Regions from separate parts of the Streptomyces sp. NPDC001851 genome, predicted to be linked through region 3. Evidence: predicted binding sites of a transcription regulator. Region 3 holds the regulator's gene; each other region holds the start of a gene.
What was found. Region 3 encodes HrcA, which represses chaperone genes, less so after heat shock. Its sites were predicted from a motif close to TTNGCACTCNGNNNNNCNGAGTGCNAA; they were not measured.
Positions count from the first base shown of each region.

Region 1: the regulator HrcA is predicted to act here: its motif matches at 1,459-1,485, upstream of groES (co-chaperone GroES).
Region 2: the regulator HrcA is predicted to act here: its motif matches at 1,078-1,104, upstream of groL (chaperonin GroEL).

Region 1 is NZ_JBEOYR010000001.1:602,663-605,933, reverse strand. Features, by position in the region: gene ABT171_RS02810 (polysaccharide deacetylase family protein) at 1-274, shown strand, start outside; gene ABT171_RS02805 (polysaccharide deacetylase family protein) at 559-1,353, shown strand; gene groES (co-chaperone GroES) at 1,632-1,940, shown strand; gene groL (chaperonin GroEL) at 2,060-3,271, shown strand, end outside.
Region 2 is NZ_JBEOYR010000002.1:263,695-266,965, reverse strand. Features, by position in the region: gene thrC (threonine synthase) at 1-72, shown strand, start outside; gene ABT171_RS04225 (MoaD/ThiS family protein) at 69-344, shown strand; gene ABT171_RS04220 (cold-shock protein) at 777-980, shown strand; gene groL (chaperonin GroEL) at 1,267-2,889, shown strand; gene ABT171_RS04210 (MFS transporter) at 2,928-3,271, opposite strand, start outside.
Region 3 is NZ_JBEOYR010000020.1:47,838-51,108, forward strand. Features, by position in the region: gene ABT171_RS27360 (DUF3097 domain-containing protein) at 1-77, opposite strand, end outside; gene ABT171_RS27365 (MBL fold metallo-hydrolase) at 112-834, opposite strand; gene hrcA (heat-inducible transcriptional repressor HrcA) at 997-2,013, shown strand; gene dnaJ (molecular chaperone DnaJ) at 2,014-3,150, shown strand; gene ABT171_RS27380 (nitronate monooxygenase) at 3,251-3,271, shown strand, end outside.

The DNA.
Region 1 (3,271 bases), on a different contig from region 3:
CTTCCGTCCGCCCTACGGCGACTACAACCAGGACACCCTGCGCGCCGCCAAGGCCTGCGGCATCCGCTACGCGCCGATCTGGAACGAGGAGGTCTTCGTCGACCACTGGGAGTACCGCGAGGACGACCAGAAGATGCGCCGCGGCGACATCGTCCTCACCCACTTCCGCGGCCGGTCCGACTGGAACGGCACGATGGTCGACGACATGCGCCGCTTCCTGAACAAGGTCACCCGCGAGGGCTACGCCGTGGCCCGCCTGGAGGACTACCTGTGAGCCACGGAGGCGGCGGCGCCCCGCGGCCGGCACCCGGAACGGCGGTCTCCCACACCGTGCGGGCACGGCTCTTCGGCGGTTTACGGCCCGGCGGAACGCGGGCTGTCCCGGGTGACGGGAAGCGGCACGTACCGCACCTCCGCACCAGGAGAACCAGCCCGCGCGCCGCCCGGCCCCCACTCGCCGAGGCCGGCCCGCGGGGGCCGCGGGCGGGGCGCGCGGGGGCCGGCTTCGGTGGCCGGCGGGCGGGTTCCGGGTGGCGTGCCGGGCGGAGGCCGGCCGCGCTGCTCGCCTCGGCGCTCCTCCTCACCGGCTGCGCCCAGTCCGTCGACCCCATCGAACGCCTCGGCATGAAGGCGGCCGAGGGCGTACACCCGCCCGGCCCCGCCCCCGACCGGACCTACCTCCGGTGGGGCCTGACCGAGCCCCTCGCCCGCCCACCGCGCCCCACCGCCCGCACGCTCGCCCTCACCCCGCACACCGCCGGCCGTGCCCTGCCCCGCGTCATGGACCATGTCCCCACCCACGACCCGGTCGTCTTCCTCACCTACGACGACGGCGCCGACAAGGACCCCCGCTTCGTCGACATGGTCCGCGAACTACGGCTCCCCGTCAGCATGTTCCTCACCGACAGCATCGCCGGCCCCGGCTACGGCCACTTCGCCCGCCTGCACCGGCTGGGCGCCGGCATCCAGAACCACACCCTCGACCACCGCGCGCTGTCCGGACTGCCCTACGCCGGCCAGCGGGCCGAGATCTGCGGACAGCAGGACCGGCTCGGCGCCCGTCTCGGCCTGCGCCCCCGCCTCTTCCGTCCGCCGTACGGCTCGTACGACGCCACCACCCTGCGCGCGGCGTCCGACTGCGGTATCTCCACGCTCGTCCTGTGGCGCGCCGCCATGACCCCCACCGACCTCGTCTACACCCACGGCGCGCACCACCTCCGCCCCGGCGACATCATCCTGATCGGCCCGGACGAGACAACGGGCCCCGGCCTGCGCGACCGCACCGCCCGGGCGCTCCGCAGGGTCCAGCAGCGGGGGCTGACGGTAGGCCGGCTGGAGGACTACCTCCCATGAGTCCGGCCGGGGGTCCGGGGGCGGCGACCCCCGGGGCGGCGGGGCGGACACCGGGCACCCGCACACTCCGCGCGCCCCCCTCTTCCGCCGACGCGCCGCACGGCATTGGCACTCCGCTTGACCGAGTGCTAACCGCAGTCATAGTCTCGGCTCTGGCACTCCCCACTGGAGAGTGCCAACTACGCGACGGGCAGGTCCGGCACCCGCGACGACGGATCGACCTGGTCGCCACCTCAGACAGTTAACCCCGTGAGATCTCCGAAGGGGGAGGTCGGATCGTGACGACCACCAGCTCCAAGGTTGCCATCAAGCCGCTTGAGGACCGCATCGTGGTCCAGCCGCTCGACGCCGAGCAGACCACCGCCTCTGGCCTGGTCATCCCGGACACCGCGAAGGAGAAGCCCCAGGAGGGCGCCGTCCTCGCCGTGGGTCCGGGCCGCTTCGAGAACGGCGAGCGCCTTCCGCTCGACGTCAAGGTCGGCGACGTCGTCCTGTACAGCAAGTACGGCGGCACCGAGGTGAAGTACAACGGCGAGGAGTACCTCGTCCTCTCGGCTCGCGACGTGCTCGCGATCATCGAGAAGTAGTCACCCCGAGCACATTTTGCTCTTGAGCTGCGCCCCTGGCCCCCGCGACCGATAACGAAGCCGGGCGCCCGGGGCGCAGTTGTCTTTCCACCCTAGATTTCGAGAGGGCTCCCGCTGTCATGGCGAAGATCCTGAAGTTCGACGAGGACGCCCGTCGCGCCCTCGAGCGCGGCGTCAACAAGCTGGCCGACACGGTGAAGGTGACGATCGGCCCCAAGGGCCGCAACGTCGTCATCGACAAGAAGTTCGGTGCCCCCACCATCACCAACGACGGTGTCACGATCGCCCGTGAGGTCGAGATCGAGGACCCGTACGAGAACCTCGGCGCTCAGCTGGTGAAGGAGGTGGCGACCAAGACCAACGACATCGCGGGTGACGGCACCACCACCGCCACCGTGCTCGCCCAGGCGCTCGTCCGCGAGGGCCTGAAGAACGTCGCCGCCGGCGCCTCCCCGGCCGCCCTGAAGAAGGGCATCGACGCCGCCGTCAAGGCCGTCTCCGACGACCTGCTGGCCACGGCCCGCCCGATCGACGAGAAGTCCGACATCGCCGCCGTCGCCGCGCTGTCCGCCCAGGACCAGCAGGTCGGCGAGCTGATCGCCGAGGCGATGGACAAGGTCGGCAAGGACGGTGTCATCACCGTCGAGGAGTCCAACACCTTCGGTCTGGAGCTGGACTTCACCGAGGGCATGGCCTTCGACAAGGGCTACCTGTCGCCGTACTTCGTGACGGACCAGGAGCGCATGGAGGCCGTCCTCGACGAGCCGCACATCCTCATCAACCAGGGCAAGATCAGCTCCATCCAGGACCTGCTGCCGCTGCTGGAGAAGGTCATCCAGGCCGGCGCCTCCAAGCCGCTGCTGATCATCGCCGAGGACGTCGAGGGCGAGGCCCTGTCGACCCTGGTCGTCAACAAGATCCGCGGCACCTTCAACGCCGTCGCGGTGAAGGCCCCCGGCTTCGGCGACCGCCGCAAGGCGATGCTGCAGGACATGGCCACCCTCACCGGTGCCACCGTCATCTCCGAGGAGGTCGGCCTCAAGCTCGACCAGGTCGGCCTCGACGTGCTCGGCTCCGCCCGCCGCGTCACCGTCACCAAGGACGACACCACGATCGTCGACGGCGCCGGCAAGTCCGAGGACGTCCAGGGCCGCGTCGCGCAGATCAAGGCCGAGATCGAGAACACCGACTCCGACTGGGACCGCGAGAAGCTCCAGGAGCGCCTCGCGAAGCTGGCCGGCGGCGTGTGCGTGATCAAGGTCGGCGCCGCCACCGAGGTGGAGCTGAAGGAGAAGAAGCACCGTCTGGAGGACGCCATCTCCGCGACCCGC
Region 2 (3,271 bases), on a different contig from region 3:
GTGGCCGGCACGGGCCTCACCGCCACCATCCGCCCGACCCTGGACTCCTTCCGAGAGGCTGGCCTCGCATGAGCGTGACCGTTCGCATCCCCACCATCCTGCGCACCTACACCGGCGGCCGGGCCGAGGTCAGTGCCGACGGCGCGACCCTCGCCGAGGTCATCGAGGACCTGGAGAAGAACCACACCGGGATCGCCGCCCGCGTCCTGGACGACCAGGGCAGGCTGCGCCGGTTCGTGAACGTCTACGTCAATGACGACGACGTCCGCTTCGAGCAGGGCCTGGAGACCGCCACGCCGGACGGCGCCGGTGTCTCCATCATTCCGGCGGTCGCCGGCGGCTGATCGTTACCTTCGGTAACTTCAGTTACCCATTGTTCATGGAATTGCCTCCTCCGTGAGAGAAGCGGAGGGGGCAATTCTGCGTGATTGAGCGCGGTACAGTTGGGGAACCTGGCCACGACCTCCGGGTCGCAAGCCCTGGATTTCATGCCGCACACCCCGCAGGAAGCAGCCAAAATGCGGGGGTTTTATGCGGCTTTTGTAACGTTTGCGGGGTCCGACTTGCCCCGAAGTCGGGTGAATTCTCACCACTTTTCGGACCGTTCGCGTCCAGAATTCTCGTCCGTTTGACCTGTTGCAGACGGCAGTTGGACAGATACATTCAGCCGCGGTCGACGCGTTCCGGCGCACGCCCCCGACCGATTGGGGGGTGAGGTCTGACCCGGGTCCGCGAAGTGCGGATCTGTGCAAGGGCCAGTAATAGGGGAGTTAGGCATGGCTCAGGGCACCGTCAAGTGGTTCAACGCGGAGAAGGGGTACGGCTTCATCGCGGTCGACGGTGGTGCGGACGTCTTCGTCCACTACAGCGCCATTCAGATGGACGGCTACCGCACCCTGGAAGAGGGCCAGCGGGTGGAGTTCGAGATCTCGCAGGGCCAGAAGGGCCCGCAGGCCGACATGGTTCGCCTCAGCGCCTGAACATTTTTCGCACGAAGGGCCCGCACCTCGCACAGGGTGCGGGCCCTTCGGCGTGTCCGGGGTGCCCTGTTCGCCCCAGGCTGATCCGGCTGAGCCGCTTGCACTCGACCAGGGCGAGTGCTAATCATTGCGTTAGCACTCTGAAGGTGAGAGTGACAGTGAAGGACCGGGTCGGTGAGGCCCGCGGGCCAAGTGGGGCAAGGAACCACGAGGCCGGCGAGCCGTCCGTCGCGGGCGCGGGCGCGGTCCGAAGGAATCACCCCCAGTCCTGGAGGGACCACTTCACATGGCCAAGATCATCGCGTTCGACGAGGAGGCGCGGCGCGGCCTCGAGCGCGGCATGAACCAGCTCGCGGACGCCGTCAAGGTGACGCTCGGCCCCAAGGGCCGCAACGTCGTCCTCGAGAAGAAGTGGGGCGCCCCCACGATCACCAACGATGGTGTCTCCATCGCCAAGGAGATCGAGCTCGAGGACCCGTACGAGAAGATCGGCGCCGAGCTGGTCAAGGAAGTCGCCAAGAAGACGGACGACGTCGCCGGTGACGGTACGACCACCGCGACCGTCCTCGCCCAGGCCCTGGTCAAGGAGGGTCTGCGCAACGTCGCCGCCGGCGCCAACCCGATGGCCCTGAAGCGCGGTATCGAGAAGGCCGTCGAGGCCGTCTCCGCCGCCCTGCTGGAGCAGGCGAAGGACGTCGAGACCAAGGAGCAGATCGCCTCCACCGCGTCCATCTCCGCCGCCGACACCCAGATCGGCGAGCTGATCGCCGAGGCCATGGACAAGGTCGGCAAGGAAGGCGTCATCACCGTCGAGGAGAGCAACACCTTCGGCCTGGAGCTTGAGCTCACCGAGGGCATGCGCTTCGACAAGGGCTACATCTCCGCCTACTTCGCGACCGACATGGAGCGCATGGAGGCGGTCCTCGAGGACCCGTACATCCTCATCGCCAACTCCAAGATCTCCTCGGTCAAGGACCTGCTCCCGCTGCTGGAGAAGGTCATGCAGTCGGGCAAGCCGCTGCTGATCATCGCCGAGGACGTCGAGGGCGAGGCCCTGTCGACCCTGGTCGTCAACAAGATCCGCGGCACCTTCAAGTCCGTCGCCGTCAAGGCCCCGGGCTTCGGCGACCGCCGCAAGGCCATGCTCGGCGACATCGCCATCCTCACGGGCGGCGAGGTCATCTCCGAGGAGGTCGGCCTCAAGCTGGAGAACGCGACCCTGGACCTCCTGGGCCGCGCCCGCAAGGTCGTCATCACCAAGGACGAGACCACCATCGTCGACGGTGCCGGTTCCTCGGACCAGGTCAACGGCCGGGTGAACCAGATCCGCGCCGAGATCGAGAACAGCGACTCCGACTACGACCGCGAGAAGCTGCAGGAGCGCCTGGCGAAGCTCGCCGGCGGTGTCGCGGTCATCAAGGCCGGTGCCGCCACCGAGGTGGAGCTCAAGGAGCGCAAGCACCGCATCGAGGACGCCGTCCGCAACGCCAAGGCGGCCGTCGAGGAGGGCATCGTCGCCGGTGGTGGCGTGGCCCTGCTGCAGGCCTCCCAGGTCTTCGAGAAGCTGGAGCTCGACGGTGACGAGGCGACCGGCGCCAACGCCGTGCGCATCGCGCTGGAGGCCCCGCTGAAGCAGATCGCCGTCAACGCCGGCCTCGAAGGCGGTGTCGTGGTGGAGAAGGTGCGCAACCTGACCCCGGGCCACGGCCTGAACGCCGCGACCGGCGAGTACGTCGACCTGGTCGCCGAGGGCATCATCGACCCGGCGAAGGTGACCCGTTCCGCGCTGCAGAACGCCGCCTCCATCGCCGCGCTGTTCCTCACCACCGAGGCCGTCATCGCCGACAAGCCGGAGAAGGCCGCCGCGCCGGCCGGTGGCGGCATGCCGGGCGGTGACATGGACTTCTGATCCACCTCGGGGTCTCGACCCCTGGTTGATCAACGTCCTTACCGAGGGCGGCACTCCCTGTCAGTGGCGGGGAGTGCCGCCCTCCGGCGTGTCCGGGAGCCGCTCGCGGGCGCGGTGAGAGCCGTCAGCCGCCGCAGGCTGGCCTGCCGCTGCACCACGCTCAGCCCGGTGACGGCCGCGCCGAGCGCCAGCCAGCCCGCCGGACCGGCCGTCATCACCGCGCCGGTCAGCAGCAGGGGACCCACCGACTTCTGCACCGACTGCGCCATCCCGGCCACGCCCAGATAGGAAGCCCGGGCACGCGGCGGCGCCAGCACGACCGCCAGCTCCCAGGAGCTCACCGAGCGCAGCAGTTCGGCCAGGGTGACCAGCAGCGCCGCCG
Region 3 (3,271 bases):
CCCGGCTCGGCCGGTACCTCCGGCACCGGCTGCTGCTTCTTCCACGGAGGGGTCAGGTCGGCGGAGTACTGGCGCATTCGGATGACGATAGGAGAACCGGCGGACCCGTGCCTACGACACGCCGAAGCGGCGGGCCAGCTCGTCGCGTTGCCGGCGCACGAACGCCGCGTCCACCACCGCTCCGTGACCGGGCACGTACAGCGCGTCCGCACCGCCCAGCGACAGGAGCCGGTCGAGGGCGTCCGGCCAGCGGGACGGGACCGCGTCCGGGCCGGCCTGGGGCTCGCCGGACTCCTCGACCAGGTCGCCGCAGAAGACCACCTCCGGATCCCCCGGCACCAGCACCGCGAGATCGTGGGCCGTGTGCCCCGGCCCCACGTTCGCCAGCAGCGCCTGGCGGCCGTCCCCCAGGTCCAGCGTCCACTCGCCGGAGACCGGATGCCGGGGCGGGGCCAGCGCGTCCACCGCCTCGTCGGCGTCGGCGACCGGCAGGCCGTTCCGCACCGCGTCCAGGCGCAGCTCCTCGCGCTCGTACGCGAAGACCGCGTCCAGACCCACCGCGCCGTACACCTCCGCCCCCGCGAACGCCGCCGCCCCGAAGACGTGGTCGAAATGGGGGTGCGTCAGCGCGAGATGGGTCACACGGCCGCCGGCCAGCTCCTCGGCCCGCGCCCGCAGCCGCGCGCCCTCCGCCAGGCTGGAACCGGCGTCCACCATCAGCGCCGTACCGGCCCCCAGGACCAGCCCTGCCGTGCAGTCCCAGCCCGGGAGGCGGCAGCGTCCGACACCGGCGGCCAGCCGCTCCCACCCCAGCTCTTCCCAAGTCACCGTCATACCGCGACGCTAGCCCCAGGAGCCGCCGCGACCGCACCGACCTTGCCCCGGGTGTACCCGACAGCCGTACACTGGGGCCGGGAACGCTGGCACTCGCGTGCGAAGAGTGCCAGGCGGACGGACCGCGGAACAGAGGGGACGACGTGCTGGAGGTGCGCGCGGATGCTGAGTGAACGCAGGCTTCAGGTGCTGCGCGCCATCGTCCAGGACTACGTCGGCACCGAGGAGCCGGTCGGGTCGAAGGCCCTGACCGAGCGGCACAACCTCGGGGTCTCCCCGGCGACGGTCCGCAACGACATGGCGGCCCTGGAGGACGAGGGGTTCATCGCGCAGCCGCACACCAGCGCGGGACGCATCCCCACCGACAAGGGCTACCGGCTGTTCGTGGACAAGCTGGCGGGCGTCAAGCCGATGACCGCGCCCGAGCGGCGGGCCATCCAGAACTTCCTGGAGGGCGCCGTCGACCTCGACGACGTCGTGGCGCGCACGGTGCGGCTGCTCGCGCAGCTGACCCGGCAGGTCGCCGTCGTGCAGTACCCGTCCCTGACCCGGTCCACCGTCCGGCACGTGGAGCTGCTCTCGCTCGCTCCCGCGCGCGTGATGCTCGTGCTGATCACGGACACCGGACGGGTCGAGCAGCGGATGGTCGACTGCCCGGCGCCGTTCGGCGAGGCCTCGCTCGCGGACCTGCGGGCGCGGCTGAACAGCCGGGTCGCGGGCCGTCGGTTCACCGATGTGCCGAGGTTGGTCGAGGACCTGCCGGAGGCCTTCGACGCCGAGGACCGCGGTACGGTCTCGACGGTGCTCTCCACTCTCCTGGAGACACTCGTCGAGGAGAACGAGGAGCGGCTGATGATCGGCGGCACCGCCAATCTCACCCGCTTCGGGCATGACTTTCCCCTCACGATCCGGCCCGTCCTGGAGGCCCTGGAGGAGCAGGTCGTGCTCCTCAAGCTCCTCGGCGAGGCGAAGGATCCGGGCGTGACCGTGCGCATCGGGCACGAGAACGCCCACGAGGGGCTCAACTCCACCTCGGTGGTGTCGGTGGGCTACGGTTCGGGCGGCGAGGCGGTTGCCAAGCTCGGCGTGGTCGGACCGACCCGCATGGACTACCCGGGAACGATGGGAGCGGTACGCGCAGTGGCACGGTACGTCGGACAGATCCTGGCGGAGTCGTAAGTGGCCACGGACTACTACGCCGTTCTCGGCGTGCGCCGCGACGCGTCGCAGGATGAGATCAAGAAGGCGTTCCGCCGGCTCGCGCGCGAGCTGCACCCGGACGTCAACCCCGATCCGAAGACCCAGGAGCGGTTCAAGGAGATCAACGCCGCTTACGAGGTGCTGTCGGACCCGCAGAAGAAGCAGGTCTACGACCTCGGCGGCGACCCGCTCTCGCAGTCCGGCGGCGCCGGTGCGGGCGGCTTCGGGGCCGGTGGCTTCGGCAACTTCTCCGACATCATGGACGCGTTCTTCGGCACGGCGTCGCAGCGCGGCCCGCGCTCGCGCACCCGGCGCGGCCAGGACGCGATGATCCGCATCGAGGTCGAGCTGGACGAGGCGGCCTTCGGGACGACCAAGGACATCCAGGTCGACACCGCGATCGTCTGCAACACCTGCAACGGTGAGGGCGCGGCGCCCGGTACGACGGCGCAGACGTGTGACATGTGCCGGGGCCGCGGTGAGGTCTCGCAGGTCACCCGGTCCTTCCTGGGCCAGGTCATGACCTCGCGCCCCTGCCCGCAGTGCCAGGGCTTCGGCACCGTGGTCCCGACCCCGTGCCCGGAGTGCGCCGGCGACGGCCGGGTCCGCTCCCGCCGCACGCTCACCGTCAAGATCCCGGCCGGTGTCGACAACGGCACCCGGATCCAGCTCGCCGGTGAGGGCGAGGTCGGGCCCGGCGGCGGTCCCGCCGGAGACCTGTACGTCGAGATCCACGAGCTGCCGCACCCGATGTTCCAGCGGCGCGGTGACGACCTGCACTGCACGGTGACGCTCCCGATGACGGCGGCGGCGCTCGGCACCAAGGTGCCGCTGGAGACGCTGGACGGCATGGAGGAGGTCGACATCCGGCCCGGCACCCAGTCCGGCCAGTCGATCCCGCTGCACAACCGGGGCGTCACGCATCTGCGCGGCGGCGGCCGGGGCGACCTGATCGTGCACGTCGAGGTGCAGACCCCGACCAAGCTGGACCCCGAGCAGGAGCGACTGCTGCGCGAGCTGGCCAAACTGCGCGGCGAGGAACGTCCGCAGGGGCAGTTCCAGCCGGGGCAGCAGGGGCTGTTCAGCAGGCTGAAGGACGCGTTCAACGGGCGCTGAGACAGGGGGTACGGGGTGCTGCGGCACCCCGTATGCCGTTGTCCTATGCCATGAGAAGCCCCGATTCGGACTTGTTCGAAGGACGTGACAACATGCGGTCATGTCCTCCGCGCTGACCGAT